Regions from separate parts of the Vreelandella titanicae genome, predicted to be linked through region 1. Evidence: predicted binding sites of a transcription regulator. Region 1 holds the regulator's gene; the other holds the start of a gene.
What was found. Region 1 encodes FNR, which switches genes on or off when oxygen is low (the NO sensors DNR and NnrR bind a similar motif). Its sites were predicted from a motif close to TTGATNTANATCAA; they were not measured.

Region 1 (15,841 bases):
TACCAAAAACACTGCCCTTGCCGAGCCCTATATAGCCCGGCTTGACCGTGAAATGGTGCTGACCGCACGCCATTTGGATACATCACGACCGGTGGAGCAGTTGCATTGGGGCGGCGGCACGCCGACATTTCTCAGTTTGAACCAAATGGGCGACCTGATTGATCGGCTGGATGCACGTTTTGGTCTTTCATCGTCTGCTGATCGCGATTACGCAATTGAAATAGATCCTCGCGAAGCGGATGTGTTTACGCTGCGCCATCTCGAATCCCTCGGCTTTAATCGCATCAGCTTGGGCGTTCAGGATTTAAGTCCACTGGTGCAAAAAGCGATTAATCGTATCCAGCCTCGGGTACTTACCGAAACGCTGATGGATGAGGCGCATCGCCTGGGCTTTCGCTCGCTCAATCTCGACCTAATTTATGGCTTGCCATTTCAGACTGAAAAGAGCTTTGCCAACACCCTACGCCAGGTGATTGAGCTCAACCCGGCGCGCCTTTCTGTGTTTAATTACGCGCATATGCCCGAGCGTTTTGCCCCGCAGCGGCGCATTAATGTCGATGACTTGCCAGGCGGAGAAGAGAAGCTAGCGATTCTGCGCACCACCATCGAAATGCTCACCGCAGCTGGCTATGTGCATATCGGTATGGATCACTTTGCCCGCCCTGACGATAGCCTGGCTATTGCCCAGCGCGAAGGCTCGCTGCAGCGCAACTTCCAGGGCTACTCCAGCCATGCTCAGTGCGACTTAATCGGGCTTGGCGTATCGGCGATTTCCCGTATTGATGACGTCTATGCGCAGAATCCTAGCGATCTGGCCCGCTACGAAGCGGCGCTGGATCAGGGGCAGCTTGCCACCGTGCGTGGCATACGCTTAAGTGATGACGACCTGATCCGCCGGGATGTAATTGAGCGGCTGATGTGCGATATGGGCATTGACCTGGCCGCCGTTAGTCAACGCTGGAACATCGATGCCCCCCGCTACTTTGCGCCAGCGCTTGAGCGCCTGCAGAGCGCCGAACAGGATGGCCTGCTGACCCGCAGCGCTGATCAGCTTAACGCCACGCCGATGGGGCGGCTGCTGATTCGCCATATAGCGATGGCGTTTGATACCCACCTTTCCGGGCAAACGGGACAACGGTATTCTAAGATTGTTTAATCACCTTATTGCAGGCATGCTAAAGCGACTATAATAAGTAAGGATTTTCTAATTGATAAGTGTGACCCACTCAAGGAGCAACGCATGTTGGAACCCATGAGCCGTCGTCGCTCACTACTCCACGAAACTCGCTGCCAAACCTGCAGCTTGAGTTCTCTGTGCTTGCCGCTTGCCCTTGAGCTGGACGATATGGGGCAGTTCGACGCTATTATTCGTCGCCGTGCACCACTCAAAAAAGGCGAGCCGCTGTTTCGTCAGGGCGACACCTTTACCAGCGTTTACGCAGTCCGTTCGGGCAGTTTGAAACAGGTCACCGCCGAAGGTAACGGCAGCGAGCAGCTAACCAATTTCTACCTGCCCAGTGAATTGGTGGGGTTGGATGGCATTGACGAAGAGCATTACCCCGGTAGCGTTATCGCCCTGGAAACGACCACCGTCTGCGAGATTCCTTTTGACCGCCTGGACTTACTCTCGGAGGAGCTACCCGAACTGCGTGGCCAGCTTTATCGTAGCATGAGCAAAGAGTTGCGCGATGACCGGCGTATGATGCGGCTACTTTCGCGTAAAACCGCCGATCAGCGGCTGGCAAGTTTTTTGATTACCCTCTCGGATCGTTTTCGTCGCCGGGGCTACTCGCCTTACAGCTTTCGCCTCTCAATGCCCAGGGCTGATATCGGCAACTACCTGGGCTTAGCGGTGGAAACGGTCAGCCGCATACTAAGCCGCTTTCAGCAGCAGAGTGTGGTGGCGGTCTCCGGGCGAGAGGTCAACATTCTCGATATGCCGCGCTTGATTACCCTCGCCGAAGAGGAAGAGCAAACAGTTAGCTGACGTTAAAGGCTTGGATACGCCCCGCCAGTAGCTCTGCTTGCTTGGCCTCAAGGCCTTCAAAATCGAACAGGCTGCGGTCGGCCAACTGGGAAGGGGCAATGTTGGTGACAGCCTTGAACATGCTCTCCAGGCGGCCAGGAAACTTTTTGTCCCACTCGGCGAGCATCTCTTTGACCACCTGACGCTGCATATTAGGCTGTGAACCGCACAGGTTGCAGGGAATAATCGGAAACGCCATCAGCCGCGAAAACTCGGCGATATCAGCCTCTTTGCAGTAGGCCAACGGCCGAATAACGATATTCTTCCCATCATCGGATAGCAGCTTTGGCGGCATCGCTTTCAGGTTGCCGCCAAAGAACATATTGAGAAACAGTGTTTCGAGAATATCTTCCCGGTGATGGCCCAGGGCTATCTTATTGGCGCCAATCTCTTCGGCAAAGCCATACAACGAGCCGCGCCGCAGCCGTGAACAAAGCGTGCAGGTGGTTTTACCTTCCGGGGTTTTCTCTTTTACCACCGAGTAAGTATCGCGCTCGACAATGTGGTACTCCACGCCCTGCTTATCCAGATACGCAGGCAATACGTGCTCGGGAAAACCCGGCTGTTTTTGATCCAGATTGACCGCTACCAGCGAAAAATTGACCGGCGCATTGCGCTGCAAATTGCGCAAAATCTCCAGCATCGTGTAGCTGTCCTTTCCACCGGAGAGGCAGACCATTACGCGATCACCTTCATTGATCATTTGATAATCAATGATCGCATTGCCCACTTCTCGGCGCAGACGCTTTTGCAGCTTGTTAAATTCACGCTTCTGCTTCGCATCAGCCAGCTCAGGCTGGTCGTGCTCAGCGTCAGCTGGGGTGGCTCCAACCGTATCAAGGTGAGCAGGATCAAAGTGATCAAGAGTTTGCATGGTATAAGCACTGCCGAGGGTAGAAGGCGTGAGAGAAAAAAGTAATAACTATTCTAACAACACTCACCGCCTGACCCAACTAATCAGACGTAGCCACACAAGATATCGCAATTGGAAGTGACTATTTTGACCGCTGCACCATACCTCGGTGCGAGGGCAGCTTGGAGCGAGGGTCTTTTGTCATGGATGACAAAAGTAGCGCCCAGGGAGGGGTTCACAGCGCCCTCGCGGAAAGCTGTCCTCGCCACGACGAAAGAGACTACTATGCCACCTGCGCCATAATACGCTGCAGGCGCATATACAGCAGTGCGCTGGCGGTGGCCTCTCCAAGCACACTCTGCATGCCCATGACGGGTACTTGCCAGCATGCCAACGCCTGGGCGAAGCTGCTGGGCGCTTCGACCTCCGGGTGCAAACGGCGCAGTTGGCGCTGATGCAGTTTTGCCACATCGACCTGGGCGTTGGGCAGGGCAAAATTCAGCCGCTTACTGAGTAGTGCATTCAATGCTCCAATGCGCCTCTCTAACTGCCAGCCAACGATGGGCCGATTGCCGATAAATTCTACTAGCGCGCTCAAGTTATCACTATTTGGTGGCAGTATCTCCCCCGCCTCGCACAGCAAGTGATGACGGCGCAGCGTTGCGCTCTCGGGCTGCTTTGCGCTACCAAGGGTGATCACAAAAGCACGACTGGTATGCACCTGCTGATGGCTCAGCACCACTGCCGCCACGCTGATCACAGGTGATGATTGCGTGGGCGTTGCTGTGCAGGCGAGCGCCACCAGCTCTTCGCCCATATAGGGCTGAAACAGCCAGGCATAGGGGGAGTCTGCACAACGACGCCGGTCACTTTCACGCCTTAACAAGGTGCGCAGCGAGCCGCTAAATAGCGTCACATGTCGATCTAACAGCCGCATTCCGCTCACGAATACTCCAAATGGTAACGGTGGGAAAGCCGCTGCTTAAAGTCTTTGACAATATGCATCGCTTCGCGCAGTAGGTCGCGCTCCAGGGAAGAGAGGTTCTGCACCACGACACGGTTAGCGCGTCTGCTGCTTTGGGCGTTAGTTTCTTTCGCATCCGCAGAAGTTTCCAGCGTACTTAGCTGCTGCTTGAGGCGCAGCTCAGAAAAGAGCGCCAACGCTTCGCCCAGGTCATCGGCAAAACGGCGATCCAACCGGCCGTCAGTAACCAGGGCATCCAAGCGATCAAACGTCGAGGTGGCTTTGATGCGCCGCTCAAGCGCCATGGTGCGGACACCGTGCACGATAGGGAAAATACCGCCTTTCTTGATATCGATACCGTGCTGAGGCTTTTTCAGCGAACCAAACAGCGTCAGCGGCGTCGAAAAGCGCAGCGCCGTGCGGGCAAAATAGGAAAGCAGCAGCTCATCGCCCGAGCAGCGTTCAAACAGCTCATCGCGCACGCTCTCAAGCAAGCTCGGGTTGCCCGCCACGCCATGAGCATCGAGCATAATGGCCAGCTTCATCAGGCTATCGCCATCACGCTCCCTGGCCCACTTGGCAATATTACCTTTCCATTGGGATACCGTGGCCACCCACTCGGGGTTAGACACCATAATGTTGCCGGGGCACGGCGGGTAACCAAGCTGAATCAGGGTATCGGTGAGCGTTTGCATATGGCTGGCAAGATCAGGCCACTGGGTTTCATCGGCAAGAATCAAGCCGTTATCCTGATCCGTTTTTAGAATCTGCTCACCGCGCCCTTCGCTGCCCATCACCATCATGCAGCTCTGCTCGTGATAGCGCTTATCGACAGTGAACTCCCAGGCCTTGCTAATAATACGGCCGTTTAGTGCCGCAAGCAGATCCATCGCAAAGCGCAGCTTAACGCCCTGGGCCATCAGCGCTTTGACCAGCTCCGGGGTGCGCTGACTGGCAGCTGAAAGCGACTCTAAGTTGGTCGCCTGCTCGATCTGCAGGCTCACCACATAGCTGCGGCTTGAGAAGTAGCTAAGCACGTCGGTGAGCTCTACAACGCCTTTCAAGACGTTTTGCTCCATCACTACCACCCGCGCCACTTTATGGCGGGTCATCAGCACCAATACTTCAAATAAGTACTGATCCGGTGCGACGGTCACCAAGTTAAAATGGGCGATCTTATCCACCGATGATGTTACCGCGCTGCCCTTTAGCACTAAGGCGTTGAGCAGATCGGTTTTGGTCACCATGCCGAGGGTGTCGTCCTGGGTCGACACCAGCAGGCTGTCGGCGTGACTTTCGTTGAGCTGTTTTACAGCGCTAGCGATATCGGTCGTCGCTGCCATCAGCAGTGGCGCACGCATGCACTCGCTTACCTTGGCCAGCATAAAGCCTGCCATGGTGACGCCACCTTCGGCGCGCTTTTCGGTCATCAGGCGCGCCTTATGGGTCAGCGATTGGCGAAAAAAACTGCTGAAATCAGGATAGTGGCGACACAGCTGCTGAAACAGTGCTTTAGGCATTAGGTAACACAGGCACTCCTGTTCAGCCTTAAAGCGGTAGCGGCTTTTACCGTTGAGAATACTGATCGCGCCAAACAGGTCCCCTGCCGTGTAGTGACCAATACGCGCGGTAGATGAGGGCAATGTAGGATCGATTTCCGCCACTTCGCCTTTATGGATCAGATAAACGAACTCACCCGCTTGGCCAGTCTCTAAAATGATTTCGTCACGATCAAAATAGGCCAGGTCAATGCCACGACGAATGTGGTCACGCCCCTCATCGTCAAGAAGCGTAAACGGCAGTTGGGATAGATCCACATCGACCATGGGGTATAACCTCATTAAACGGGCTGCGACTAACCGGGTTGTGTCTTAAGGCGCGCTAGCAGACATAAGCAAAAATAAATAAACGTCGTGACTCGATACTGGCCCACATAAATTGGCCCACACCAGCGCTTCAAAAAAAATGTTATCGATTATTATATGAAGGTGGCTGTACGGGTATAAAGGATTCACTTCCCAAGTAGCAAGTATAACCTTGTTATACCTTTAGCTATCACGCTAAAGTCGAAGCGACTTTTGATACACGACCAAAGTATCGACACTTACTAACCGTGCTTCCGGCAAAACCCAGGACATGTATTTAAAGTAGCCAATAACTGCTTTTATTTGCTCACTAGACTATCGTCCTATAGCTCTTCAAACGCCTACAAAATTCGCTTAAACAGCCTCTAAAAACTCGTATTTTCAATAACATGCATCTTACCAAAAGCCAATTCGTCGTTTATTGATACCAAAGTCTGGGATTTATTTTTTGACGTTTATTGCCCAGTATTAACAATGAGTCATGCAGGGTAATCGCACGTCACTAACTAACTCGACATTTCATATCGAATAATAAGGTGATGTACTAACAGAAGCTGACTCACCACTCCTATCGATAGGGTGGCTTTAGACGTGCGATTGCCCTGATGGGTCACACGCTATTCCTCGTGAACTTTCCCAACCTTAAAAATCACAAGTGGAGAGCAACACAATGGCAGATGACAAAACCAACGCTGCTGAATACTGGAAAGCAAACGTCCGCTTAATTTTCGGATGCTTGGCTGTTTGGGCATTTGTTTCTTACGGATGCGCTATCCTTTTTCGCCCGCTGCTCGCCGGTATTCCGGTTGGCGGTACCGATCTTGGCTTCTGGTTTGCACAACAGGGCTCAATCCTAACGTTTATCGTGCTGATCTTCTTCTATGCCTGGAAGATGAACAAGCTCGATCAAAAATTTGGCCTTGGGGAGTAAGCCGGTATGAGCCAGTTTGCAATTAACTTACTGTTCGTCGGCGCCTCTTTTGCCTTGTATATAGGCATTGCGATTTGGGCGCGCGCCGGCTCAACGAAAGACTTCTATGTCGCGGGGGGCGGGGTTCACCCGATCACCAATGGCATGGCCACCGCAGCGGACTGGATGTCAGCTGCATCGTTCATTTCCATGGCGGGCCTGCTAGCCTCAGGCGGCTACGCCAACTCTACTTTCCTGATGGGCTGGACTGGTGGCTACGTTATCCTCGCGATGCTGCTAGCACCTTACCTGCGTAAGTTTGGTAAGTTCACCGTGCCTGACTTTATCGGCGACCGCTTCTACAGCAACACCGCTCGCTTAGTGGCTATCGTCTGCTTGATTGTGGCGTCGGTTACCTACGTTATCGGTCAAATGACCGGTGCGGGCGTAGCGTTCTCTCGCTTCCTTGAAGTCAGCAACACCTGGGGTATTTGGTTAGCCGCGCTGATCGTTTTCCTCTACGCCGTATTTGGTGGTATGAAAGGCATTACCTATACCCAGGTAGCCCAGTACATCGTTCTAATCATCGCTTACACCATTCCTGCGGTGTTTATTGCCTTCCAACTAACCGGCAACCCGATTCCGATGTTCGGTATGTTCAGCACGCATACTGAATCCGGCATTCCGCTGCTGGCTAAATTGGATGACGTGGTTAGCGCACTTGGCTTCCGCGACTACACCGCCGATGTGGACAACAAACTCAACATGGTGCTGTTTACCCTGTCGCTGATGGTCGGTACTGCCGGTCTACCCCACGTTATCATTCGCTTCTTCACCGTCCCGAAAGTAGCCGATGCTCGCTGGTCTGCTGGCTGGGCGCTGGTGTTCATTGCCCTGCTTTACCTCACGGCTCCTGCGGTCGGTTCAATGGCACGTCTGAATCTGGCGACCACCGTGTACCCAGAGATGGCGGGGCAGGTTGAAAACTACGAAGAGGCTGCGCAAAACCCGATTCTGTACGAAGAACGCCCTGATTGGGTTCGTACATGGGAAGAAACAGGCCTTATCACCTTCAACGATCTCAACAATGACGGCCGTATCCAAATGTATAATGATGCTGCCGACTACTCTGATCGTGGCTGGGAAGGCAACGAGCTAACCGTCAATAATGACATACTGGTACTCGCCAACCCGGAAATTGCCAATCTTCCCGGCTGGGTTATTGGTTTGATTGCAGCGGGTGGTATCGCCGCAGCACTCTCGACAGCTGCAGGCTTGCTGCTGGCGATCTCGTCGGCGATCAGCCACGACTTGATCAAGACCATGATCAATCCCAAGATCACCGAGAAAGGCGAGATGTTGGCAGCGCGAATCTCCATGGGTGGTGCCATCCTGTTGGCCACTTACCTGGGGCTTAATCCGCCGGGGTTTGCAGCACAAACGGTGGCATTAGCCTTTGGTATCGCCGGTGCATCACTGTTCCCCGCGCTGATGATGGGTATCTTCTCCACGCGGATGAACAGCTCAGGCGCGGTCGCCGGTATGCTGGCGGGCTTGATTTGCACCCTGCTTTACATCTTTACCTACCTGGGCTGGTTCTTCGTGCCGGATACCAATATGCTGGCAAACACGCCGGATAACTGGATCTTTGGCATCTCGCCGCTCTCCTTCGGTGCCGTAGGCGCGATGATCAACTTCGCCGTTGCCTTTGCGGTTTCCAGAGTGACAGCTGCACCGCCGCAGGAAATTCAGGATCTGGTGGAAAGCGTTCGCTATCCGAAAGGTGCTGGCATGGCGATAGACCACTAAGTCATACTCCTTCCTGATGCGTTATCGCCATACGGCGATAACGCTTTGGAATCGACCTCATCATCGGGCTTCCTTAGGGAGGCCCGATGGCTTTTATAGATAGCTTTTATAGACGGCTTTTTGAAAGGATAAATTATGATTTGGCACTTGATCGCCGCCGTTTTTGCAGGCCTTGCGGCAGCCGGGATTGGCCTGATACTGCGCAATTTGAGCGGCAAACGTTTACCCAAATGGATAGTCCCGGTGTGTGGCGGACTGGGTATGCTGGGTTATCAAGTTCAGGTGGAGTACAGCTGGTTTGACCACAAGCAGGCACAACTGCCCGAGACCGCCACGGTCATTTCAACCGAAAGCAGCACGGCGGTATGGCGCCCATGGACTTTTGCCATTCCGATGATCACCAAATTCAGCATGGTGGATAGCGAGAACATCCGTATTACCGAGCAGGATGACACCCGTTTAGCGGAATTTATCCTTTATCAGTTTGAGCGCCATCACACCGATATTTTGATCACCCAGCCCTATCTACTCAACTGCGAGAGCCGTGAGCTAGTGCCCCTGGATAAAGACTCCCGCGACCCTATCCTCGAAGAGATACGCACGCTGCGCGAAACATCACCGCTACTCAACAACGTATGCGCCTAGACAAATAAACAGCCCGTGGTACAAACGGTCGTACACGACCCGTTGTTTCGCCTAGAATGAAGCCTTTTGACTGGCGCACGTTAAACACTCTGGCGGGGAGAAAGGCATGTTTCACGGCGGGCTACTGGTAGCGGTTTCGTTACTCTACATTGCCGTTCTATTTGGCATCGCTTGGTACGGTGATCGCCGCGCGCGTACCCACGGCGCCACCCGTCGGCGTCCGATCATCTATAGCTTGGCACTGGCCATTTACTGCACCTCGTGGACGTTTTACGGCGCGGTTGGCCAGGCAGCCACCGCGGGATGGTCGTTTGCGAGCATCTTCGTCGGACCGATTTTAACGTTTTTACTCTTCTGGCCGGTGCTGGCCAAAATGATCCGCGTTGCCAAACATCAAAACGTCACCTCGATTGCCGATTTTATTGCCTCCCGTTACGGCAAAACCCAGTCGCTGGCCGCCTTTGCCAGTCTGGTTGCCCTGGTCGGTACCCTGCCCTACATTGCCCTGCAGCTAAAAGCAGTTTCCACTACTTTTAGCGTGCTTACCGATGCCACCGATGTGACCCATACGCCGTTGTTTGGCGACACGGCCTTCTATGTGGCCATTGTGATGGCAATTTTCGCGATTCTATTCGGCACCCGCCACACCGATGCCACCGAACACCACGAAGGCTTAATCCACGCCGTGGCATTCGAATCGCTGGTCAAGCTGCTCGCCTTCGTGGTGCTTGGCGCCTTTGTTACCTGGGGTATGTTTGATGGCCTGGGTGAGCTGATGGGGCATGCCGAAAGCCAGCTCGAACTCCAGCGCCAGCTGGCCAACCAGGATTTTGGCCAAAGTTTCTGGGCCCAAACGCTGCTCGCGATGCTGGCGATTCTGTGTCTTCCCCGCCAGTTCCATGTGGCAGTGGTGGAAAACATTCACCCTGACGACGCCACGAAAGCGCGCTGGCTGTTTCCACTTTACCTGTTGGCCATTGCCTTTTTTGTGGTGCCCTTAGCCGCCGCTGGTCTGCTGCTGTTTTCCGAAAGCGGCGTAGAGCCCGATACCTACGTACTGGCTCTATCCATGGCCTCGGGCCACCAATGGTTAACGCTACTCACCTTTATCGGCGGTTTCTCGGCGGCCACGGGCATGGTAATTGTCGCCGCCGTGGCCGTGTCGATCATGATCTCCAACGAAATCGTTATCCCGGCGCTGTTCCGGCTGCGCTGGTTTGATACCAAGGCACGGGATTATGGGCGCTTGGTGCTACGTGCGCGGCGTTTAACCATTGTTGCCGTACTGGCCATGGCCTACGGCTTCTACCAGCTGATTGCCGAATTTACCTCGCTGGCCTCGATTGGCATGCTCTCGTTTGCCGCTGCCTCGCAATTTGCCCCAGCGCTGATTGGCGGCCTCTACTGGAAGCGCGGCAACCGGCTTGGGGTGATTGTCGGTATGAATGCGGGCTTCGCCATCTGGGCCTATAGCCTGCTTATGCCCGCGATGATCAATGCTGGTGTGCTGCCGACTGGCTGGCTTGACGGCGGCCCGTTGGGGCTCAATTGGCTATCGCCCACGACGCTATTCGGCCTCAACTTAGGTGACAGCTTTACCCACGGAGTGATGCTGTCACTCGGGGTAAACCTGTTCTGCTACATTTTCGTTTCCCAAGTTACCTCACAGCGAGTGGTCGAGCGTATTCAGGCCTCACTGTTCGTGGATAGCGTGGAAACACGCCAGACCTCGGTCAACCGCCCCTGGACCGGGGCGACCACCGTGGGCGATTTAAAAGTTCTGTGTGAACGTTTTCTAGGCGCGGGCCAGGTCGATCGCGCCTTTGAAGACTACGCCCGCCGGGTGGGTAAACCGCTGGACGACGGCACTCGCGCCTCAATCGATATTATTCAGTTCACTGAACGCTTTCTGGCTTCAGTGCTTGGCGCTTCATCGGCACGCATCGTGGTCAACTCGGCACTTCAGGGGCGCGGTATCGGCATCTCGGATGTGATTTCGATTGTCGATGAAGCCTCCCAAGTGCTGGAGTTCAACCGGGCGCTGCTCCAGGCCACCATTGAAAACATTAACCAGGGCATCAGCGTGGTCGATCAGAACCTTCGCCTGGTGGTGTGGAACCAGCGCTATCTTGAGCTTTTCCGCTTCCCTGACCACCTGATTCGCGTTGGCGCCCCCATAGACCGTATCTTTCGCTATAACGCCCACAACGGCGAGTATGGTCCGGGTGACCCGGAAGAGCACGTGCAGCTACTGCTCGACAATATTCGCGAAGGCCAACCCCACCGCTATGTGCGCTACCGCCAGGACGGCAGCGTGCTGGAAGTGCAGGGCAACCCAATGCCTGGCGGCGGTTTTGTGTATACCTACCAGGATATTACCCAACAAAAGCGCATCGAAGAGGCTTTGATTCGCTCGGAAAACAATATCCGTATCTATACCGATAACGTGCCCGCGTTGATTGCCTACTTCGACAAAGAGTGCCGCTACCTATTTACTAACCGAGCCTACGAGCAGGCGTTCAATATTGACCGCAACGCGGTCATTGGTCGCCGCTTTGAAGACGTGCTGCCAATTAAGCAGGCGGAGGAGCGCGCGCCATGGGTCGCACGCGCCTTGAACGGCGAACGGGTCAGCTTTGAAGTCTCGCTGCGGGTGAATGAGGCCATGCGCTATATGCTGGTCACTTACACGCCGCACTTTGGTGACAGCCAGGCGATCCTGGGCTTCTTTGCGCTCTATCAGGATATTACCGAACGCCGTCAGGCTGAAATTGCCCTTAAAGAGACCAATGAAACCCTGGAAGAGCGCGTGCGTGAGCGTACCCAGGCGCTCTCTGAAGCCAACGCGGCGTTGCGCCAGGAGAACCGGGTACGCGCCGAGGCAGAGCTCGCCCTGCGCCAGGCTAAGCAGCTCGCAGAAGATGCCAACGCTTCCAAAACGCGCTTTTTGGCCGCGGCCAGCCACGACTTGCTGCAGCCGCTTAACGCGGCACGGCTATTTACCTCTGCGCTGATGCAGAACGTGACCACTACCGACACCCAGCGCATCGTTGGCCATATCGATAACTCGCTGCAGGCCGCCGAGGAACTGCTAAGCACCCTGCTGGATATCTCCAAGCTGGACGCAGGCGCCCTAACGCCCCGCCGCAGTCACTTTGCCCTAGCGGATATCTTCCGCCCGTTACGCGCCGAATTTGAGGTGATGGCGGACGATCGCGGATTAGATTTGGAAGTCGTGCCTACCCAGCTTTGGGTGGACTCAGATCCTCAAATGCTGCGCCGTATCGTACAAAACTTCTTATCCAATGCGATTCGCTACACTCAAGAGGGGCGCGTGCTGTTGGGCTGCCGTCGCCAAAACGGTTGGCTCTCTATTGAAGTTTGGGACAGCGGCCCTGGCATTCCCGAGTCTAAATTGAGCGAAATTTTTCAGGAATTCCGCCGATTGGATCAGGTCTCCCGCCACAAAGAGAGCGAGAAAGGGCTGGGGCTAGGGCTCTCCATTGCCGACCGTATGAGCCGGGTGCTGGATCATCCTATCAAGGTACGCTCGACGGTAGGCAAAGGCGCGGTTTTCTCGGTTAGCGTACCGATTGTCACCGCCCACGAGTCAACCAGCACCGAGCTTGAGCCGCATGCACGGCGCGGCAGCCATAAGCTGAGCGGTACGCGGATTGTATGCATCGACAACGAGACGCTGATTCTGGAAGGCATGACCGCCATGCTTAGCGGCTGGGGCTGCGAGGTGTTTACCGCCACCAGTATCGGCGGGGCCAAATCGATCCTACGCAATATGGATGGCGACCCTGACGCTATTCTGGCGGACTACCACCTGGATAACGAAGTCACCGGCTTAATGGCGCTGGAAGCACTCAGCGAACGTTTTGAGGGGGCGGTACCGGGGATTGTGATTACCGCTGACCGTACCGAAGCGGTAGCTGAAGAGATCAAGCGGGCGGGCTATCAACTGCTGCTGAAGCCCGTTAAACCGGCGGCACTACGGGCGCTACTAACGCGCACGCTGCAGGCCAATCGTGCGGCGCGCTAAGCGCGCCGCGGTTAACACAGTCGTTGTTTGCTACTTGCTTAGGAAACGACTTTCGGCGGCTCGACTTCAAGCTTCTGAGCCGCGATAACCGCCTGGGTACGTGAGTGTACGCCCAGCTTGCGTAGAATCGCAGTCACGTGGGCTTTGATCGTGGCTTCAGAGACGCTCAGTTCATAAGCGATCTGTTTATTCAGCAGGCCTTCGGTCAGCATATTCAAGACGCGGAATTGCTGGGGCGTTAGCGAAGCAATCGCCTCGGCAAAACGCGACTCCTCTTCGCTGGTCTCTTCCAGCACGTTGGCCAACGCCTCAGGTAACCACACCTCGCCCTGCAGAATTTCGCCGACGGCTTCAGCAATTAGTTGTAGAGACGATGATTTAGGGATAAAACCCGACGCGCCGTAGTCAATAGCACGACGAACCACGTAGGGTTCATCACTACCAGACACTACCGCAACGGGGATATCAGGCATTTGACCACGCAGTTGGATCAAACCAGAGAAGCCATGGGCTCCCGGCATATGCAGATCCAGCAGAATCAAATCGGCATCTGGGTGGCGATTCACCACGTCAGTGGTGGCTTCCATGGTGTCCGCTTCGACAATTTCCGCCTGGGGGGCCAACTGGCGTAACGCTTGGGTCAGCGCTGCACGAAACAGCGGGTGATCGTCAGCGACGATAAACTTATGAGCTACTGCCATGGATATTCCTCCGGTTCCTCGAGCAGCGGGGTTGTCTGCCGCCGCGACGCTAGGCTCTTACGGTTGTGAAGCATGGTACCCCATGGGCTTCATCATGCCCAAGCATCACATGCACAATTTATAATAGATCGTTCACACAAGCGAAACATGTGTCTATAAACGCTTATCTATAAACGCGCCTCTATAAACACAACCGTGCCGACCTACTCAGGTCGGCACGGCTTTGAGTCGGCAAACAAGCTCTATTGGGCTAAACAGCCTATCGCGTTGTCGCCATTATTGGTTGGCGCGATGCTCAATCAGCTCATCGACCACCGACGGGTCGGCCAGCGTACTGGTATCACCCAAACCATCACACTCATTGGCGGCAATCTTGCGCAAAATGCGGCGCATGATTTTACCCGAGCGGGTTTTCGGCAAACCTGGCGCCCACTGGATGACATCCGGCGAAGCAATCGGGCCAATATCTTTGCGCACCCACTGGGTCAGCTCTTTTTTGAGTTCGTCTGTCGCCTCGATACCGTCACTCAGGGTGACATAGATATAGATGCCTTGTCCCTTAATATCGTGCGGGAAACCAACAACGGCTGCTTCTGCAACGGCGCTGTGCGCTACCAGAGAGGACTCTATCTCGGCGGTGCCCATGCGGTGACCCGAAACGTTCAGCACGTCGTCCACACGCCCGGTGATCCAGTAGTAGCCATCCTCATCGCGGCGACAGCCGTCACCCGTGAAGTACATACCGTCGTAGGTCGAGAAATAAGTCTGAACATAGCGCTCGTGGTCACCCCAAATAGAGCGCGCCTGTCCCGGCCAGGCGTCAAGGATCACCAGGTTGCCTTCAGTGGCGCCTTCCAGTTGATTGCCTTCGTTATCGACCAGCGCGGGCTTCACACCGAAGAACGGTACGGTCGCAGAGCCAGGTTTAAGCGGCGTAGCGCCCGGCAGCGGCGCAATCATGATGCCGCCGGTTTCGGTTTGCCACCAGGTATCCACAATCGGGCATTTTTCGTTGCCGATAACGCGGTAGAACCACTCCCAGGCTTCCGGGTTAATCGGTTCGCCCACGGAGCCCAACAGCCGCAGGCTATCGCGCTTGCTGGAGTCCATGACGTTTTCGCCATGGGCCATCAGAGCACGCACCGCGGTGGGCGCAGTATAGAGAATATTAACGTTGTGCTTATCAACGATATCACCCATACGGCCATGGGTGGGATAGCTGGGAACACCCTCAAACATCAGGGTAGTCGCACCGTTGGCCAAGGGGCCATAAACGATATAGCTGTGCCCGGTAACCCAGCCAACGTCCGCGGTGCACCAGTAGATTTCACCCTCTTGATAGTCAAACACGTACTGGTGGGTCATGGCGGCGTAGGTCAGGTAGCCGCCGGTGGTGTGCTTCAAGCCTTTAGGCGCACCGGTAGAACCCGAGGTGTAGAGAATGAATAGCGGGTCTTCGGCGCCCATGGCTTCCGGTTCACACTCGTTGGACTGCTTGTCGACCAGCTCGTCCAACCAGACATCGCGACCCTCTTTCCACTCGATCTCACCGCCGGTGCGCTTCACCACCAGGACGTTTTTGCACACATCAGTGCCGTCACGGGTCAGCGCGGCGTCCACGTTCTCTTTCAGCGGTACGTGCTTACCACCGCGCACCGACTCATCAGCGGTAATCACCAGCTTGGAGTCGGCGCCAATAACCCGCTGGGCAACGGCGTCCGGCGAGAAGCCACCAAAGACAACCGAGTGAACGGCCCCGATGCGCGAACAGGCCAACATAGCCATGGCGGCTTCGGGAATCATCGGCATATACAGCGTAACGGTATCGCCTTTACCGATACCCAGCTCTTTCAGCGCGTTGGCTAGCTGGTTCGTGCGTGCATAGAGTTCGCGATAAGTAATGTGTTTGGACTCATCGGGGTTGTCGCCTTCCCAAATGATCGCTGTCTGGTCACCGCGCTTATCCAGATGGCGGTCAAGGCAGTTGGCGCTGACGTTAAGCAGGCCATCCTCAAACCAA
Region 2 (15,841 bases), 1.8 Mb from region 1:
TGATTTTACGCCAGTATGCACCACAGAACTGGGCGCGTTTGCCAAGCGAAAGAACGAATTCACCCAGCGGGGTGCCAAACTGGTTGGGGTTTCGGTGGATCCCCTCAGCTCTCACCACGACTGGGTGGGGGATATTGAACAGACTCAGGGCACGGCCCTGAACTACCCCTTGCTGGCTGACGAAGATCAGGTGGTAGCGAAGCTTTATGGAATGATCCATCCCAAAGCCGACCCCAAACTTACGGTGCGCACGGTCTTCATCATCGATTCTGACAAGAAAATTCGTCTCACTTTGACGTATCCACCCAGCACAGGACGTAATGTCGACGAGATACTGCGGGTTCTCGATTCGCTTCAGCTAACTGACAAGCACAAAGTGGCCACCCCCGTTGACTGGCAAAACGGTGACGATGTCATCATCTCGCCATCGCTATCGAATGATGACGCTAGGCAACACTTTCCCGAAGGCTGGAACACCAAGACGCCCTACCTTAGGGTCGTGCGCCAACCGGAGCAATAGGAGCCCCGACCGATAGATTCGTTGAGTCAGGCTGCCAGAAGCTTAGATTAATAATATCGTGAGGTAACGCTATGCAAACACTAAGTATCGGCGAGCTTGCCGAACGAAGCGGGGTCGCTAGCCAGGCGATTCGATTCTACGAAAAAGAGAAACTTATGCCTCCTCCGAGGAGGACCGATGCCAACTATCGGCGTTACCCACTGGAAGCTGTGGATCGGTTACAGTTCATCGTCCATGCCAAGCAGTGGGGCTTCACGCTGCAAGAGATTCGGGAGCTGTTAATGCTTCAGGATGCTAATGGCGACCGGGCGCAAGCTAAGCGCATCGCCGGGGAGAAGCTGCACAAGGTGCGCGAGCAGATCAAACACCTCTCGCGAATTGAAGCCGTATTATCGAAAACACTGGACGAATGTGCAGGCGAAGGGCCTATGCAGGAAGGCTGCCCGATTGTTGAAGCTATCGCAGAGCAGGCTGAATGATCGAGTATTTTCTCGACAGCAAACATGGGAATCAAGCTTGCATATCGGGTCGTCGATAAATTAACAGGAGATCTTCATTATGGCGCAAAACGTCGATATCGAGATTCGTGGTATGTCCTGTGCTTCCTGTGTTGGACGTGTGGAACGTGCACTCAGCCAGCAGCCAGGCGTGATCAACGCTCAAGTGAACCTCGCCACCCAGAAGGCGGCTATCCAGGTCGAAGCAGGTACCACGACCACTAGCCTACTCAACGCCATTGAAACAGCGGGCTATCAACCTGTGGTGGAAAGTCTCGACATTCCCATCACCGGCATGAGTTGTGGATCGTGTGTCTCTCGGATAGAGCGAACGCTAACGAAGCTGCCCGGCATGGTGGAAGTGAGTGTTAACCTTGCTACCCAGAAGGCCTTCGTTCGCTTCCTGCCGGGAGCCGTTTCGTTAACGCGTATTCAGCATGCCATCCGCGAGGCAGGCTATGAACCTCAGGATACCGATACGCCGCCACCAACGGACAGCGAGGACTGGGAGAGAGCCGAGCTTCGCCGCCGAGTCGTGCTCGCGGCAATATTTACGATTCCGGTAGTCATCATCGCCATGGGAAAAATGATTCCCGCTTTTGACACGCTGTTAACGAGTCTAATGCCGCATCGCGGCTGGATGGGCGTCGAGTGGTTATTGGCTACACCGGTGCAGTTTTATGCAGGTGCACGCTTCTATCGTGCCGGCTTCGCCGAACTCCGGCATTTTAATCCAGGCATGAACAGCCTCGTTATGATCGGATCGAGCGCTGCCTATTTTTATTCGGTCGCCGCCCTGCTGGTGCCCACGCTCTTTCCCGTCGGAACCGCCGTGAGCTATTTCGAAGCGGCGGCGGTGATCGTGACGCTAATCCTGCTCGGTCGTTATTTTGAACACATTGCCAAGGGCCGCACCTCCGAGGCGATCAAGAAGCTTCTGCAATTACAGGCGAAAACTGCCCGCGTCATACGCGAGGATGAAACCGTCGAGCTGCCTATCGACGCCGTCGTCACAGGCGATCGTATTTTGGTTCGCCCAGGGGAGCGTGTTCCAGTCGATGGCATCGTCGAGGAGGGTCACTCTTACGTTGATGAGTCGATGATCAGCGGTGAGCCCGTGCCGGTCGCCAAACAGAAAGATTCCGAAGTCGTCGGTGGCACTATCAACAAGAACGGTGCACTTACCTTTCGGGCCACGCGAGTCGGTGCCGACACTGTCTTGTCGCAGATCGTCAAGATGGTGGAAACGGCCCAAGCGGAGAAGCCCCCCATCCAGCAGTTGGCCGACAAGGTTGCTGGTGTATTTGTTCCCGTGGTCATCGCTATCGCCACGATGACCTTTGCACTCTGGTTCGCTTTCGGACCGGCGCCGTCTTTGTCGTTTGCTTTCGTCACTACCGTTAGCGTACTGCTAATTGCCTGCCCCTGTGCGATGGGCCTAGCCACCCCAACGGCCATCATGGTCAGTACCGGGAAAGGGGCCGAGATGGGAGTGCTATTTCGTAAAGGGGCGGCGCTTGAGACGCTGGCCAAAATGAATACGGTGGTGCTGGACAAGACCGGCACTTTGACCCAGGGGCGCCCCGAGCTGACCGACTTCGAAGCGATCAACGGCCATGAGAACGAGGTGCTGCGACTGGTCGCGGCGGTGGAAGCTCAAAGCGAGCACCCCATCGCCGAGGCTATTGTACAGGGCGCCAAGGCCCGCGGGCTGGAATTACCCTCGGTCAGTCGCTTTAGTGCCGAGCCTGGCTACGGCATTGAAGCCGAGGTCGACGGCCACTTGGTACATGTGGGAGCTGATCGTTACATGCTTCGGCTGGAAATCGAGCTCGGCCAGGCAGAAACACGCGCCAAGGTGTTTGCCGAGAACGCCAAGAGCCCGCTCTATGCCGCGGTAGACGGCCAGCTTGCTGCAGTCATCGCGGTGGCGGATCCACTTAAGGAGGGCTCTGCCGAGGCCATCGCAGCACTCAAAGCGCAAGGGCTGGAAGTGGCCATGCTCACCGGCGATAACCGTGCCACTGCCGATGCTATCGCCCGACAGGTTGGCATCCAGCAGATTCTCGCCGAGGTACTGCCCGACCAGAAAGCGGCAGAGATCCGGCGTCTCCAGGCGGAGGGCAAGCGCGTCGCTTTTGTGGGGGACGGGATCAATGATGCGCCCGCTTTGGCCCAGGCCGACGTGGGCATTGCGATCGGCACTGGCACCGATATTGCCATCGAGTCCGGCGATGTGGTGCTGATGAGTGGCGATTTGCGAGGCATCGTCAATGCCACGGCGCTCTCCAAGCGTACCCACCGGACCATTATCGGCAATTTCGTTTGGGCCTATGGCTACAACGTAGCGTTGATCCCCGTGGCGGCGGGCGTGCTCTATCCGTTCATCGGCGTATTGCTCAGCCCCATGCTGGCGGCGGCTGCCATGAGTGTTTCCAGTGTCTTTGTACTGACTAACTCGTTGCGGCTACGCCGTTTCACGCCAGATCCCGGCAATGCCACACCACGTCCAAACGAGGCTGTTCATCGCGCCTAAACCAAACACCGTAGTGTTAAAGAGGAATTCAAAATGATGGGAAGTGATAGTTGCATGTGGGGTATGGCGGGGATGGGCCTAATAGCGATCTTGTTGATTATTGCACTGGGGCTTGGTGTTGCTGCGCTTATCAAGTACCTGTTTTTTAATAAGAAGCACTAAAACCAGCCAGTAAATGTGATCGACCTAATCCCTTGGAAAAACAGTAATTGATAAAGAGAGCATTCATGAGGCATATCCTACATTCTACTTATTACCTAGCCGCTGCAGGTCTGTTAGGTCTTATTACGTTGCCTGCGTTGGCGCAGGAAGCAGGAACCGATGCCAATGAGAGTCATCAGGCCGGCATTGCCGCTAATACTGAGTCTCCCTTGCCCAAGACGATTACCGTGTTGGTGGATCAAGGGTTCACATTCCATGGCATCTTCGAAGCGCCTGACGACCTCCAAGGCTATGCCTTGTCTTATGATAATGAGCCTATGGCGGCTTATATTTCTTCCTCTTCCGACTATGCCGTCATTGGTACGTTAATCGACCCCCAGGGCAATGCCGTCATGGAAAGCCAGCTTCAGGCTCTGGTGCTGGAACCCATGCTGGAAGCTGCCTGGAGTGCGTTTGAAAACACTCGTTTTATCTCGGAGGGGAATGATGATGCATCGCATATTGTTTACACACTAACAGACCCCAACTGCCCCTACTGCAACGCACTCTGGAAGAATTCACGCCCGCTAATCGAGCAAGGCGTACTACAGCTTCGTCACGTGCTGGTCGGCGTGCTATCAGAGGACAGTCTTCGCAAAGCTGCCGCAATCCTTGAAGCCGACAATCCGGCTAGCGCTCTCGAAACCCATGAATTGGAATTTCGCAATGGCGGCATAAAACCGGTGGAGCCGTCGGAGGAGAGTCAAGCGCTGCTCAGAAAGCATGCCCAGATCATGCGCGAGGCCGGTGCTACAGGGACGCCGACCAGCTACTACCGTGATGAAGCCGGGAAAGTACAGCGTATCAATGGTGCAGTGTCGACCGACCAGCTTCGCGAAATATTGGGTGTTGAATGATACTCCATCACGGTACAGGGCTGAGATGACATGTCTCCCTGCTCCCCACAACTGAGATGGACATGGCAACCAAGCTTAGTGTAAAGCAAAAGCTCTTTTTGGGGCTCTCTCTACTGATGGGCTTGGCGTCCCTCTATTGGATCCTGATGGAGACCGGCGCCTTGTCGGTCTTGACCGATAAGCAGGCCTTGCGTGAATGGGTTGATGGGTTGGGCGTCTGGGGGCCATTGGCCATCATCTTTATGATGATTACGGCCATTGTCATGAGCCCGATCCCCAGTGGTCCGATTGCCATGGTGGCCGGTGCGATCTACGGCCCAGTTTGGGGAACGGCCTATGTCGTTATCGGTGCCGAAGCCGGCGCTCTGCTCGCTTTCTGCATTGCTCGTTTGCTCGGCTATGAGGTAATGCAACGCTGGTCGCGTACGCGTCCCATCCTTAACTGGCTGGGGAAGGAACGCTCTCAAACCGGCTTGATGCTCATCGTTTTTGCATCCCGATTGGTGCCCTTCATTTCGTTTGATGCCATCAGCTACGCGGCAGGTATTACACCCCTGTCCTTCTGGCGCTTTTTGATCGCCACATTGGCCGGCGTAATCCCCACGGCGTATCTGATCGTCAAGTTCGGCGAAGTGCTAATTACCGCCGACTCCCGTGGTCTCACGATCGCGCTGGTCCTCATCAGTGGCATCACATTGCTGCCGCTGCTGGCGAAACGCCTATGGGCTCGGAAGCCATGACCGATGCAACCTAGTGCTCCAAATCAACTTCCGTAAGCACTAACAATGCTCAGCAGGCACTTACCCGCTACTACCTGTGAGACGTATACGTGAAATCTCGGACATTGCTATTTTTACCCCTATTGGGCTTTTTTGGTTTGAGCTTTTTCTTTTATCAGGGCTTATCAATGGATCCTAGCGCCAGAGATTCCCCCTTGTTAGCTCAGCCGTTTCCGGCCTTCAACCTGACGACGCTGGAAGACCCCTCAAGGGTCGTTGATGAATCTCTTTTTAAAGATAAGGTGACATTGGTCAATGTTTGGGGAGAGTGGTGCCCCACTTGCAAGCATGAAATGCCGCAGTTATTGGACTTAGCCGCGCGAGGCGTCCGCTTGGTTGGCATCAACTACAAGGATACCCAGGCAAAGGGACTCGAGTTTCTTGACGAGTTTGGGAATCCTTTTGAAGTCAATATTTTTGATCCAGAGGGTAACCTAGGTTTTGAGCTAGGTGTTTATGGCGCACCCGAAAGCTATCTGGTCGATACCGAGGGCACTATTCGTTACAAACATACAGGTTACATAACTTCTGAAGATGTTGAGCGAGTCATCCAGGAAGTCGAGAAGTGGAAACGATAAAACGGCTCTTAAGACGCAATAATTTTTGTTGATGACTCCAACAGTAACGATTGATTAAGGAAGATATATGCTGCAATACCCTCAAATCGACCCGATCGCCATCGCCATAGGCCCTCTTCAGATTCACTGGTATGGCTTAATGTATGTAATCGGGCTAGTGGCCGCTTGGTGGTTGGGTCGGCGTCGCGCCCACCGACTCGGCCTAAGCCACGATGATATAGGCGACCTGATCTTCTACGCCGCCATCGGCATCATCGTTGGCGGCCGCCTTGGCTATGCACTGTTTTACGGGCTCGAACAACTGCAAGCCAACCCCCTTTGGTTACTAAAAATCTGGGAAGGAGGCATGAGCTTTCATGGCGGCCTTGCCGGTGTGTTAGTGGCTGCCTGGCTGTTTGCTCGCAAACATCAACTGGCTTTTATTCAACTGACCGACTTCATTGCTCCGTTAGTCCCCATCGGCCTGGGAGCGGGTCGCCTCGGGAACTTCATCAATCACGAGTTACCGGGGAGAGTTAGTGATGTACCTTGGGCAATGGTGTTTCCATCCATGATGGAGCTGGGCCCAGAGCCACGGCATCCTTCGGCTCTCTACGAGTTTGCCCTTGAAGGTGTCGTGTTGTTTGCCGTGCTGTGGTGGCTATCGCGCCGACCACGTCAGCGGGGCCTCATCTCTGGGCTGTTCCTGCTTCTGTATGGAGCCTTCCGTTTCATCGTAGAGTTCGTGCGCCTCCCCGACCCTCAGTTGGGATTCATCGCTTTTGGCTGGTTAACCATGGGGCAGCTACTGACACTACCAATGATCGTCGCGGGCTTTGCTCTGGTCGCTTGGTCCAGAGGTCAGCCAATGGATAAGCCAAAGGCGGCGTTAAACTCATGAAACAAGTCTTCGCTTTTCTAACGGTGGCACTCTTTATAGTCACCCCGGTAGCGGCACGTGAAGAGATGTTTGAGGTTGGTGACAAAAGTTCCCCCTTTAACCGTTCGCCCCAACGTGACTTTCTACCGGCTAAAGAAGCCTTCCGAACCACCGCCTGGCGAGACGATGATCGAGTTTATATCGGCTTCACCGCCGCCGAAAATTACTACCTTCACCGGCATCAGTTCGCGATTGAGAGTCTCTCTCAAGATATCAATTTCGGTGAGTTGGCTTTGCCTCCTGGCGAGCCAATGTCGCACGCGTCTTTAGGGAACATTAACGTTTTCTACGATCAGGTGTTGGTGAGTGCGCCCATCGAGGCGAGCGACACCGTTACCGGGCCGCTGGCCATCATGGTGACCTTTCAGGGCTGTTCCGACCAAGGACTCTGCTATCCACCCGAACAGGTCGAACTCGTATCACCGTACGGTTCGCCTCCGGCGGCCTTCACCATCAGCCCCTCCCGTGATACGGCGGGTAGCTCCAAAGGTGCCCCTTAAATGAATCCCGCCGACATGAGCCTGCCGCCGCTGGCGGCGGCCTTCGTCTTCGGCTTGCTGGGAGGCGCGCACTGTATCGGCATGTGTGGCGGCATCATGAGTGCCCTGACCTTTGCTGTGCCCCCCAGCATGCGACAGCCGAGGCGTTTAGCAGGTCTGTTGCTCGGCTATAATTTAGGTCGTATCAGCAGCTACATGATCGCTGGTGCCTTGGTGGCCCTGCTCGGTTCCGTGCTCAACCATGCACTGGACAGCTTCGCCCTGGTGTTGCGTATCCTGGCGGCGGTCATGTTGATACTAATGGCACTGTATATCGCCAACTGGTGGAAGGGCTTGCTACGTATCGAGGCACTGGGGCGCGTCCTGTGGCGCCGCATCGAACCAATAGGCCGTCGCTTGATGCCTGTTGTAAAAGTACCCCAAGCATTCGCACTTGGCTCGCTATGGGGCTGGATGCCCTGTGGGCTAATCTATTCGATGCTGGCCTGGAGTCTTGCTGTAGCCGAGCCATTGCGTGCCGCCGCGATGATGGGGGCCCTTTGGGCTCGGCACCTTGCCTGCCGTCCTAGCGACCGGAGTGGCAGCGCGCCGTGTCTCAATATGGATACGTAGCCCCGCGACTCGTACGCTAGCAGCGCTGCTGATTATTACGTTTGCCGTCTGGCAACTCTGGCATCTGCAATCCATGATAGGGATGATGGATACGCACAGTGCCATGACTTCGCCGCATCACTAATGATTACTTCGCGAATCATTAGCCTCGAAAACTAATTTACCTGTCCCAAGCGATTCGATTAGTTCCTTCAGACTGAAGCTTTCAGTCATCTTGTCTTGGTTCATGTTATCTAACCATCGCTCTATCACCTGGAGTTCTTGGGTCCGCAAGTTCAGACGTCGCCTTTGAGTGGCGAGTGGTACTGGTTCATTAAACTCTACGGTGCCTTGATCCGCCCAAGATAATATTTGTTTGATCTCTGGAAGACTAACGCCCAGCGAACGCAGGCAGTCGATAAAACGTAGGCGCCCCAAGGACTCTATATCGTAGAGTTGATAACCGTTGCGCGGGTCGCGGTGCGGTTGCAACAACCCTTCCCTTGTATAGTGACGTACTGTTTCTGCCGTTACCCCTCCCGTCTGAGCCAGCTCGGAAACTCGCATTGGCTTACCCTCATTTGTTTACTCGTAGCCAGCTTACAACCGCCAGGCTGCCCAAAGGTCAAGTCTTCAATTGAGCGTTTATGGCAAACCTTTCGGTTGTACATCGAAATTTAAAATGAGGCCTTGACCTTAAAGTCTGCTTTAAGGATATCTTACAAAAGCACCTCTGCCACAAGGTAAAAACCGTAATCAAGTCCTACCACCAGCTCGTTTGGCAGAGTGATTCACACACGGAGGAGAGTGTCATGCGTAAACGTAATACTGCGATCCTGTTTACCGCCATTGTTGCTGCCAGTAGCTTCGGAGCTAGCTCGCTTCTTGCCCAAGAAGAGAATCAGCAGGAGCCGATGGAGGGCAATGACATGCATAGCAATATGATGCAAGAAGGTGGTATGCACGACATGATGGGCGATATGAAATCCGTGATGGAAAAATGTAACGCCATGATGGAAAACATGCAGCATGAGAACGACGACGCTTGAAACGACTCGGATGGGGTTGCTTGTACGCAAGCAACCTTTTTCTTATGCGGGCAGCGTCAATGAGACCTTCCGCCCTGTTAACTAACCGGACACTCAATATATGAAACATTGGCAAGCGTTAGCTGTTACGTCTTTGCTGGCTTTTCCCGTATCGGGATTGGCGGCTGATATATCAGCGACCCTCTACAAAAATCCCAATTGCGGGTGTTGTGCCGAATATGCCAAATATTTGGAACAAAACGGCTTCGACGTGGAGACGGTCGACACCCATGATCTAGTGGAAATGAAAGCCGAGTATAACGTCCCTGAAGAACTGCATGGCTGCCATACCACGGTCGTAGGAGACTATCTCTTCGAAGGGCATGTGCCTGTTGAGAGTGTGACCCAAGTGCTTGATGAAAAGCCCTCTATCATAGGGCTGAGTGTGCCGGGAATGCCGCTTGGCTCACCGGGCATGTCGGGAGAAAAACGCGGCCCGCTCGAGGTCTATGCCATAGCCTCGCAACCGACCGATAGCCCCGACATTTACGCGACTCACTAAGGGATAGTGTGGCGATGAAACTACCCATCCTGGCAGGATATCTCGTAGCCGTATTTCTGATGACTGCCACATCCCTTGCCATGGCCGCCCCGTCAGAAAGCTCAGGGCCACAAGGGTTTCTTCTCTGGGCCACCCCCAACGACGTATCGGAAATCAGTTTCGAGGATAGCGGCGGCACCCCTTTAACGTTGGCTGACTTTGAAGGAAAACTGATTTTACTCAACATCTGGGCAACATGGTGTGGGCCTTGTCGAGAGGAAATGCCCACTTTAGATGCCCTCCAGGCTGAGCTTGGCAGCGATAATTTTGAAGTGGTCGCCTTATCGATCGACCGTAAGGGGATCGAGATTGTTAATGAATTTTATCAAGAGATAGGCATTGAGCATCTGGCTCCCTATATAGATAAAACCGGGATGGCTAGTGCAGATCTTGGGGCTGTAGGTATTCCCACGACGCTGCTACTTGACCGCCAAGGCAAAGAAATTGGGCGCCTCGTGGGGGAAGCCGAGTGGAACACTCAAGACATGATCGACTTTCTTACCGAAATGATTGCAACCAGATAATGAGGTAGCACCATGAGTTGTTGTGACGACAAAACCCAACAGAGCAAACAAAAATCGGGGCTACAAGGCCTGTTGACAGGGCCTCGCGGCCTGATGTTGCTGGGTGGCGTGGCAGTGGCTGGCGGCCTTGCTTTTGGCTGGGATAACCTGGTCTTGCTCGGCATCGCGCCTATTCTATTGAGCCTATTGCCATGTCTCATTATGTGCGGATTAGGCCTATGCATAATGAAGTGCAAAGACAAAAAAGGTGAAGCGACCGAGCAAAGCGACGCTACCAATGTTCAGGCCCAGGTAGAAGACGCTTCAGAAGTGAATGCCGACACAGCGCCCACCACTCACCAAATAGTAGATCAAAGCGAGTCAATCAAGCAGTCCTCGTCAAAATTCCAAGCCTAGCATAGGTAAAGGATAATGCTTGAAGTAGCCAATATAGGACTTGCCACTGCCTTTCTGGCAGGCCTGATCTCGTTTATTTCGCCCTGTGTTTTGCCACTTGTGCCTGGCTATCTTTCATTCATGACCGGCCGCTCGCTCGGACAACTACAGGAAGCGGATAGACGAGAGCGTCTTCGGGTATTAACCCAGTCAATGTGGTTCGTGCTCGGTTTTTCAACCGTTTTTTTGATGCTGGGAGCCAGTGCCACAGCCATTGGTCGTCTGCTGTTGGTGTATCGCCAAGAAGCAAACCTAGTCGGTGGCCTTATCGTCATCCTGTTTGGTGCCTTCATGACCGGGCTCATGCCGTGGCGCTGGTTTCAGCAAGAATGGCGGTTTATGGGTCGACTGAAGGACGTCGGCGGAAGCCGCAGTGCGGCTTATCTGCTTGGTTTAGCGTTTGCATTTGGCTGGACCCCCTGCATTGGCCCGATTTTGGGTGCCATTCTTACCGTCAGCGCTTCCACGGCCAACGCCTGGAGCGGCATGGCGTTGCTCGGCGTTTATTCTTTGGGTCTGGGTGTGCCCTTCATGCTGAGTGCTATTTCGCTCGATCGCTTCATAAAGCACCAGAAATTCCTGCGTCGCTGGGGGCATTTCATACATATAGCGGCTGGGTTGATCATGATTCTGATGGGTAGCTTAATGATCACAGGCAAACTATCCGAGCTGTCATATTGGTTATTGCGTACTTTCCCTGCCCTAGGTGTTATCGGCTAATCGTTATTTAAGGAAATATTGAAATGCACATGATCGTGAGTCGTTTTTTACGTGTCTTCTTACTGACAGGCTTGGCCGCAGTCAGCTTTGGCAGCGCCATTACGGCCTTGGCAACTGAAGAAGGGTTGCTTGCACTGCAATATGACGTAACAGGCAAACGACTGTTTAAAATTGAGGCTAACCAACTATTCCAGCGTGCCGATGAAGGCATGACCTGGAATGCGATTCCCTTGCCCGAAGACGTGAATGAAGGCCAGTTGCGCGCGGTATCGGTCCCCTCCACTGATCCGCAAGCGCTCTATATCGCAGGCCCCTCAATCGGGGTGCAGCGTAGCACCGACAATGGAGAAACCTGGCAAGAGCTTAGCGCTAACCTACCTAGCCGAGAGGTTACTGCGCTAGCTGTACATCGCCGTCAGAACGAAACACTTTATGCGGTAATTGAAGAAGACGGCATCTACCAAAGCGAGGATGCTGGCACCACCTGGAAAAAAATGGACAGTGGTCCTTCACAAAAGATTAACCGACTCGTCCACTCTGACATGGAAGGCAGCATGCAGACCGGCTGGCTCTACGGGGTATCGGACGATGCGGTGCGTCTATCGATGGACTGCTTTTGCGGTTGGAGACCGACCGGAGCACTTGATGCTGGCAGCGTCTATGATGTGGCTTATAGCCTTGGCAACCCAAAGCGAGTCTATGTGGTTACACAGCAAGGACTATGGCGTAGTGAAACGGGTGGTCAAGAGTGGCAACAAGTAGCTGGTGACGGCACAGAGCTCGTTGCACTCACACTCTCCGCCAAAGACACTCTCTATGGTTTAAACCAGAAAGGGGAACTTCTACACAGTGAAGACGAAGGCCAATCCTGGACTTATCCCGATGCGTAAGCACTGTTTTTTCACTGCCTCATGGCTGACGCTAATGGTTGTGGGGCACGCCATGGCTGAGGACCGTCCTTTTTCAAGCGATACTCCTCAGCTGGAAGACGGAAAAAGAGTTTACCGACAATACTGTGCTAGTTGCCACGGTACACAAGGCGAAGGCATGCCCAACTGGGAAGAGCAAAATGCTCTAGGCGAGTTACCTGCTCCACCACATGGGCCAGAGGGCCATACCTGGAAACACTCTGATGCCATGCTCTACCGAATTATTGCCGAGGGTTGGCGCGACCCCTGGAATAAAACCGATAGGCTAACGATGCCAGCGTATCAGGAAGTTTTGGCTCCCAGCGAGATACGAGATGTGGTGAATTATCTCAAGATATTATGGACACAAGAGCAAAGGCGTCACCAAGCAGACGAAAGTATTGAGAACCCCTTTCCAATACAAACTGGAATACCCCCAGAGTAAATAATAGTGTCTATGCCCTATAACAAATTTTCTTAGTCACCTTATGGGTCACCACACTGTTAGCTACCGTCTCAACCGCCCACTTGTGTTATTAAGTAGAAAACAACCTCTTGGTCCTTTTAACTCCGACAAACCTGCTCCCGGCGAATGCTAGCCCTTACTTAGAAAACCAACTTCGCATTGTCAGCGAATAAATATACACTTTAGCGAATCTCAAATGTTTATGTTGAGACATGGAAGTTAACAAATTTCATATAAAATAAACTTATTACCTAACGACTGAGGCGCCTTCAGGCTTAGTAAGATTGACTGGCTCACTTCACAATAAAGTTTTCGTCGCGCCACATATTTGATCTGAAGGCTGTGGAAGGGAGTTAGATTATTATGTTAGGTAAGCAATATAGTGTTAATAAACAACTAAGAGGTTCATAACGGTGACAACGACCCACTCCAGCGCTCGCGCTTATGGTTGCAAACAGGAGAGTACATATGTCCGTTTGGCTTGTAGATCGTTGACCTGCTCGTGCACATGGGCCTTAGGTGAACGTAAACCTGCTGACTTCGCGATAAGAGATTGACGCGTTTACAGAGCAGGAACATGTCGATACGATTTCCCAGGGATATCTGGGCTATGAACGTATTGGCGGCTATGAAGAGCTTCATGAGCACCTGGGAGTTAGCGTTTCAGACCCTAATGCGACCACCTATCGCCCTGTGCTGGCAATTTTTGCCACTGCGTTACTCATCGATTTTTCTGCCAGTTGGGAGGTTCAGTGCATAATATTCACTGCACGCGTGCTAGAGTATGCCGTAGCCACAGCGATCATACCCCCGGGTCTGCAAAAGCTGCAGGGCGTAGCGAGCTTTAGCGCCATGTTTCTCAACTATGACCTGCACGCCCAGCGCCAAGTCCCCTTCAGTTACGTTTACCTTCACGCCTAGATACTTCCGAAGCTACTAATTGCTGGCCGATACGCTTATCTGGCTGGCTGCGCCACTGGCGCTATTCGTTGGCACCGTGTGACAGGTTCTGTCTTTAAAGCGATATACCTCGATAAACGTGAGCTCAAGTGCGCCTGTGTCGGCAACAGTAATACCCATTAAGCTTTGTATCGCTCACCGAAAACCTAATGATGATGGGAATGAGGCTATGGATACCGCTTGGGTAATTATCGCCTACTTTTTGCGAGGCGCTTGATCAGGATCATATTTCCCTCCGATGCTGTTCAGGTTGCGTTCAGACAAATCATCCATGCTGTTATTGGGGTTATTTATTTGATTTTTCCCAAACCAACGGCCTTAACTGCTGTTGGCTCTTTGGGCGAGTTACTGAGGTGATTATGAGTAACAGTACAAGTAGTCGTTTGCTGATGTTGTGGGTGCCACTTGCTGGGTTTGTCATTTGGGCGGGATACCTGATTGGAACCGAGCACCGTCTCCACCTATTTCAGTTCTTACCTTTCCTCTTTTTGGCAGCATGCCCACTGATGCATATTTTCATGCATAAACACCACGGCGGTCATAAGGACAAAATAGACAAGGACTGAACCACTCTATATATACATGTACGCGCCTGGGAGAAAGACCATGAAAACGACACAACAAGAGCACCGCTTGGGTGTTTCCAAAAACACACTGGTGACTCGGAATTTAAAAATCAAGCCTAGTAAATCCAAACGCATTGAAGAAGCGCTGTCAGATATCGACCGACTCTATGGAATGGATAAGGTGGTCTACAACGAGAAAAACCGAAATATCAGCCTTGCTTACGATGCGCTGAGGCTCTGCATCGATGACGTTGAAAAAATTCTCAAGCTCCATGACATACAGGTCAGCGCTGATCGGTGGAACCGCTTTAAGAAGGAGTATTACCGTTTCGTCGATCAGAACGTTAAAGACAACGCTAAACAGGAACCTTGGAGCTGTCATTAATAGTCATAACGGCTACATGACACAACCAGGAGCAAGACTAGCTAGTTTAGGGTAAGAGCTGCTTGCCTGTGGCCTCGCAAAATCAGACCTTCCGTTAGTCATTTGCCATGTGGCTGCACATAGGTTCTATATTTAATTTATATAGCATCAAAAAACACCGCACAGGAGTCCTCGGCAGTTATTGCTGCTGTGGTTGCCGTTAATACAAGGAGTCGCTTTCATGGTTGGGCAGGATAGAACGCCACAATATAAAGAAAACAGTCTTTCGTTGGTCGGTGCCGTTGCATTAGGCACCGGCGTGATGATTGGGGCCGGTATTTTTGCGCTAACCGGCCAAATGGCCGAAATGACTGGTCGGCTATTTCCTCTAGCCTTTCTGGCCGCTGCCGTCATTGTCTCTTTCAGCGCTTATTCTTACGTTAAAATGTCCAATACCTTCCCATCAGCAGGTGGGATTGGCATGTATTTACAGAAAGCGTATGGCCCGACGCTTCCCACCGCCTTTCATGCCCTCCTGATGTATTTTTCCATGGTGATCGCACAGAGTTTTTTGGCGAGAACGTTTGGTTCCTACACGCTTGAGTTGTTTGACCTGGGGGATCGTTCACTATTTGTGCCCCTACTCGGGGTTGGTTTACTGCTAATAGCCTTTTTGATCAATTTATCCGCCAACCGCTTGATCGAGACCGTCGCCTCGGTGCTCGGATTTATCAAAATAGGTGGCATTATAGTGTTTGGTATTGTCGGCGTGTTTATTGCCGACTCCATCGAAATGGGTGCTGGCAACGATGCACCTACGCCTACGATAACGGGCTTTTTAGGTGCTACGGCGCTCGGCATACTGGCATTTAAAGGCTTCACGACGATTACCAATAGTGGTTCGGAGCTTAAAGATCCTAAGCGGAATCTTGGCAAAGCTATCACGATCTCGATTGCGCTATGCGTGGTGATCTATGCCCTTGTCGGTTTTGCCGTTGCCAGCAACCTATCTTTGCCTGAAATTATCGAAACCCAAGACTACTCCCTGGCCGCCGCTGCCCGTCCCGCACTGGGTGAAGCGGCAGTTGCGTTTACCGTCATTCTCGCCATGTTGGCAACGGCGGGCGGTATCATCGCCAGCGTCTTTGCCGTTTCACGCATGCTCGCCATGCTGACAGAAATGAAGCTGGTTCCTCACCGCCATTTCCACATGCCCGGCAGTGTACAAAAGCATACACTGGTGTACACCATCGTATTTGGCTTAGTGCTCACCGCTTTTTTTGACCTGAGC

Region 2: the regulator FNR is predicted to act here: its motif matches at 13,834-13,847, upstream of HZS52_RS02025 (DUF2933 domain-containing protein).

What each region holds. Positions count from the first base shown of each region.
Region 1 is NZ_CP059082.1:2,258,584-2,274,424, reverse strand. It holds gene hemN (oxygen-independent coproporphyrinogen III oxidase) at 1-1,156, shown strand, start outside; gene fnr (fumarate/nitrate reduction transcriptional regulator Fnr) at 1,241-1,987, shown strand; gene ttcA (tRNA 2-thiocytidine(32) synthetase TtcA) at 1,980-2,900, opposite strand; gene HZS52_RS10400 (3'-5' exonuclease family protein) at 3,163-3,816, opposite strand; gene HZS52_RS10395 (DUF294 nucleotidyltransferase-like domain-containing protein) at 3,822-5,669, opposite strand; gene HZS52_RS10390 (DUF4212 domain-containing protein) at 6,379-6,639, shown strand; gene HZS52_RS10385 (sodium:solute symporter family protein) at 6,646-8,427, shown strand; gene HZS52_RS10380 (hypothetical protein) at 8,563-9,072, shown strand; gene HZS52_RS10375 (hybrid sensor histidine kinase/response regulator) at 9,179-13,120, shown strand; gene HZS52_RS10370 (response regulator) at 13,159-13,821, opposite strand; gene acs (acetate--CoA ligase) at 14,098-15,841, opposite strand, start outside.
Region 2 is NZ_CP059082.1:419,745-435,585, forward strand. It holds gene HZS52_RS01940 (peroxiredoxin) at 1-520, shown strand, start outside; gene HZS52_RS01945 (heavy metal-responsive transcriptional regulator) at 592-999, shown strand; gene HZS52_RS01950 (heavy metal translocating P-type ATPase) at 1,079-3,553, shown strand; gene HZS52_RS24600 (hypothetical protein) at 3,587-3,715, shown strand; gene dsbG (thiol:disulfide interchange protein DsbG) at 3,781-4,611, shown strand; gene HZS52_RS01960 (TVP38/TMEM64 family protein) at 4,674-5,351, shown strand; gene HZS52_RS01965 (DsbE family thiol:disulfide interchange protein) at 5,441-5,968, shown strand; gene lgt (prolipoprotein diacylglyceryl transferase) at 6,036-6,848, shown strand; gene HZS52_RS01975 (protein-disulfide reductase DsbD N-terminal domain-containing protein) at 6,845-7,387, shown strand; partial or broken gene HZS52_RS01980 (sulfite exporter TauE/SafE family protein) at 7,388-8,123, shown strand; gene HZS52_RS01985 (MerR family transcriptional regulator) at 8,120-8,545, opposite strand; gene HZS52_RS01990 (hypothetical protein) at 8,791-9,027, shown strand; gene HZS52_RS01995 (DUF411 domain-containing protein) at 9,128-9,568, shown strand; gene HZS52_RS02000 (TlpA family protein disulfide reductase) at 9,583-10,131, shown strand; gene HZS52_RS02005 (hypothetical protein) at 10,144-10,527, shown strand; gene HZS52_RS02010 (cytochrome c biogenesis CcdA family protein) at 10,543-11,286, shown strand; gene HZS52_RS02015 (WD40/YVTN/BNR-like repeat-containing protein) at 11,310-12,176, shown strand; gene HZS52_RS02020 (c-type cytochrome) at 12,229-12,639, shown strand; gene HZS52_RS02025 (DUF2933 domain-containing protein) at 14,010-14,186, shown strand; gene HZS52_RS02030 (hypothetical protein) at 14,227-14,571, shown strand; gene HZS52_RS02035 (APC family permease) at 14,792-15,841, shown strand, end outside.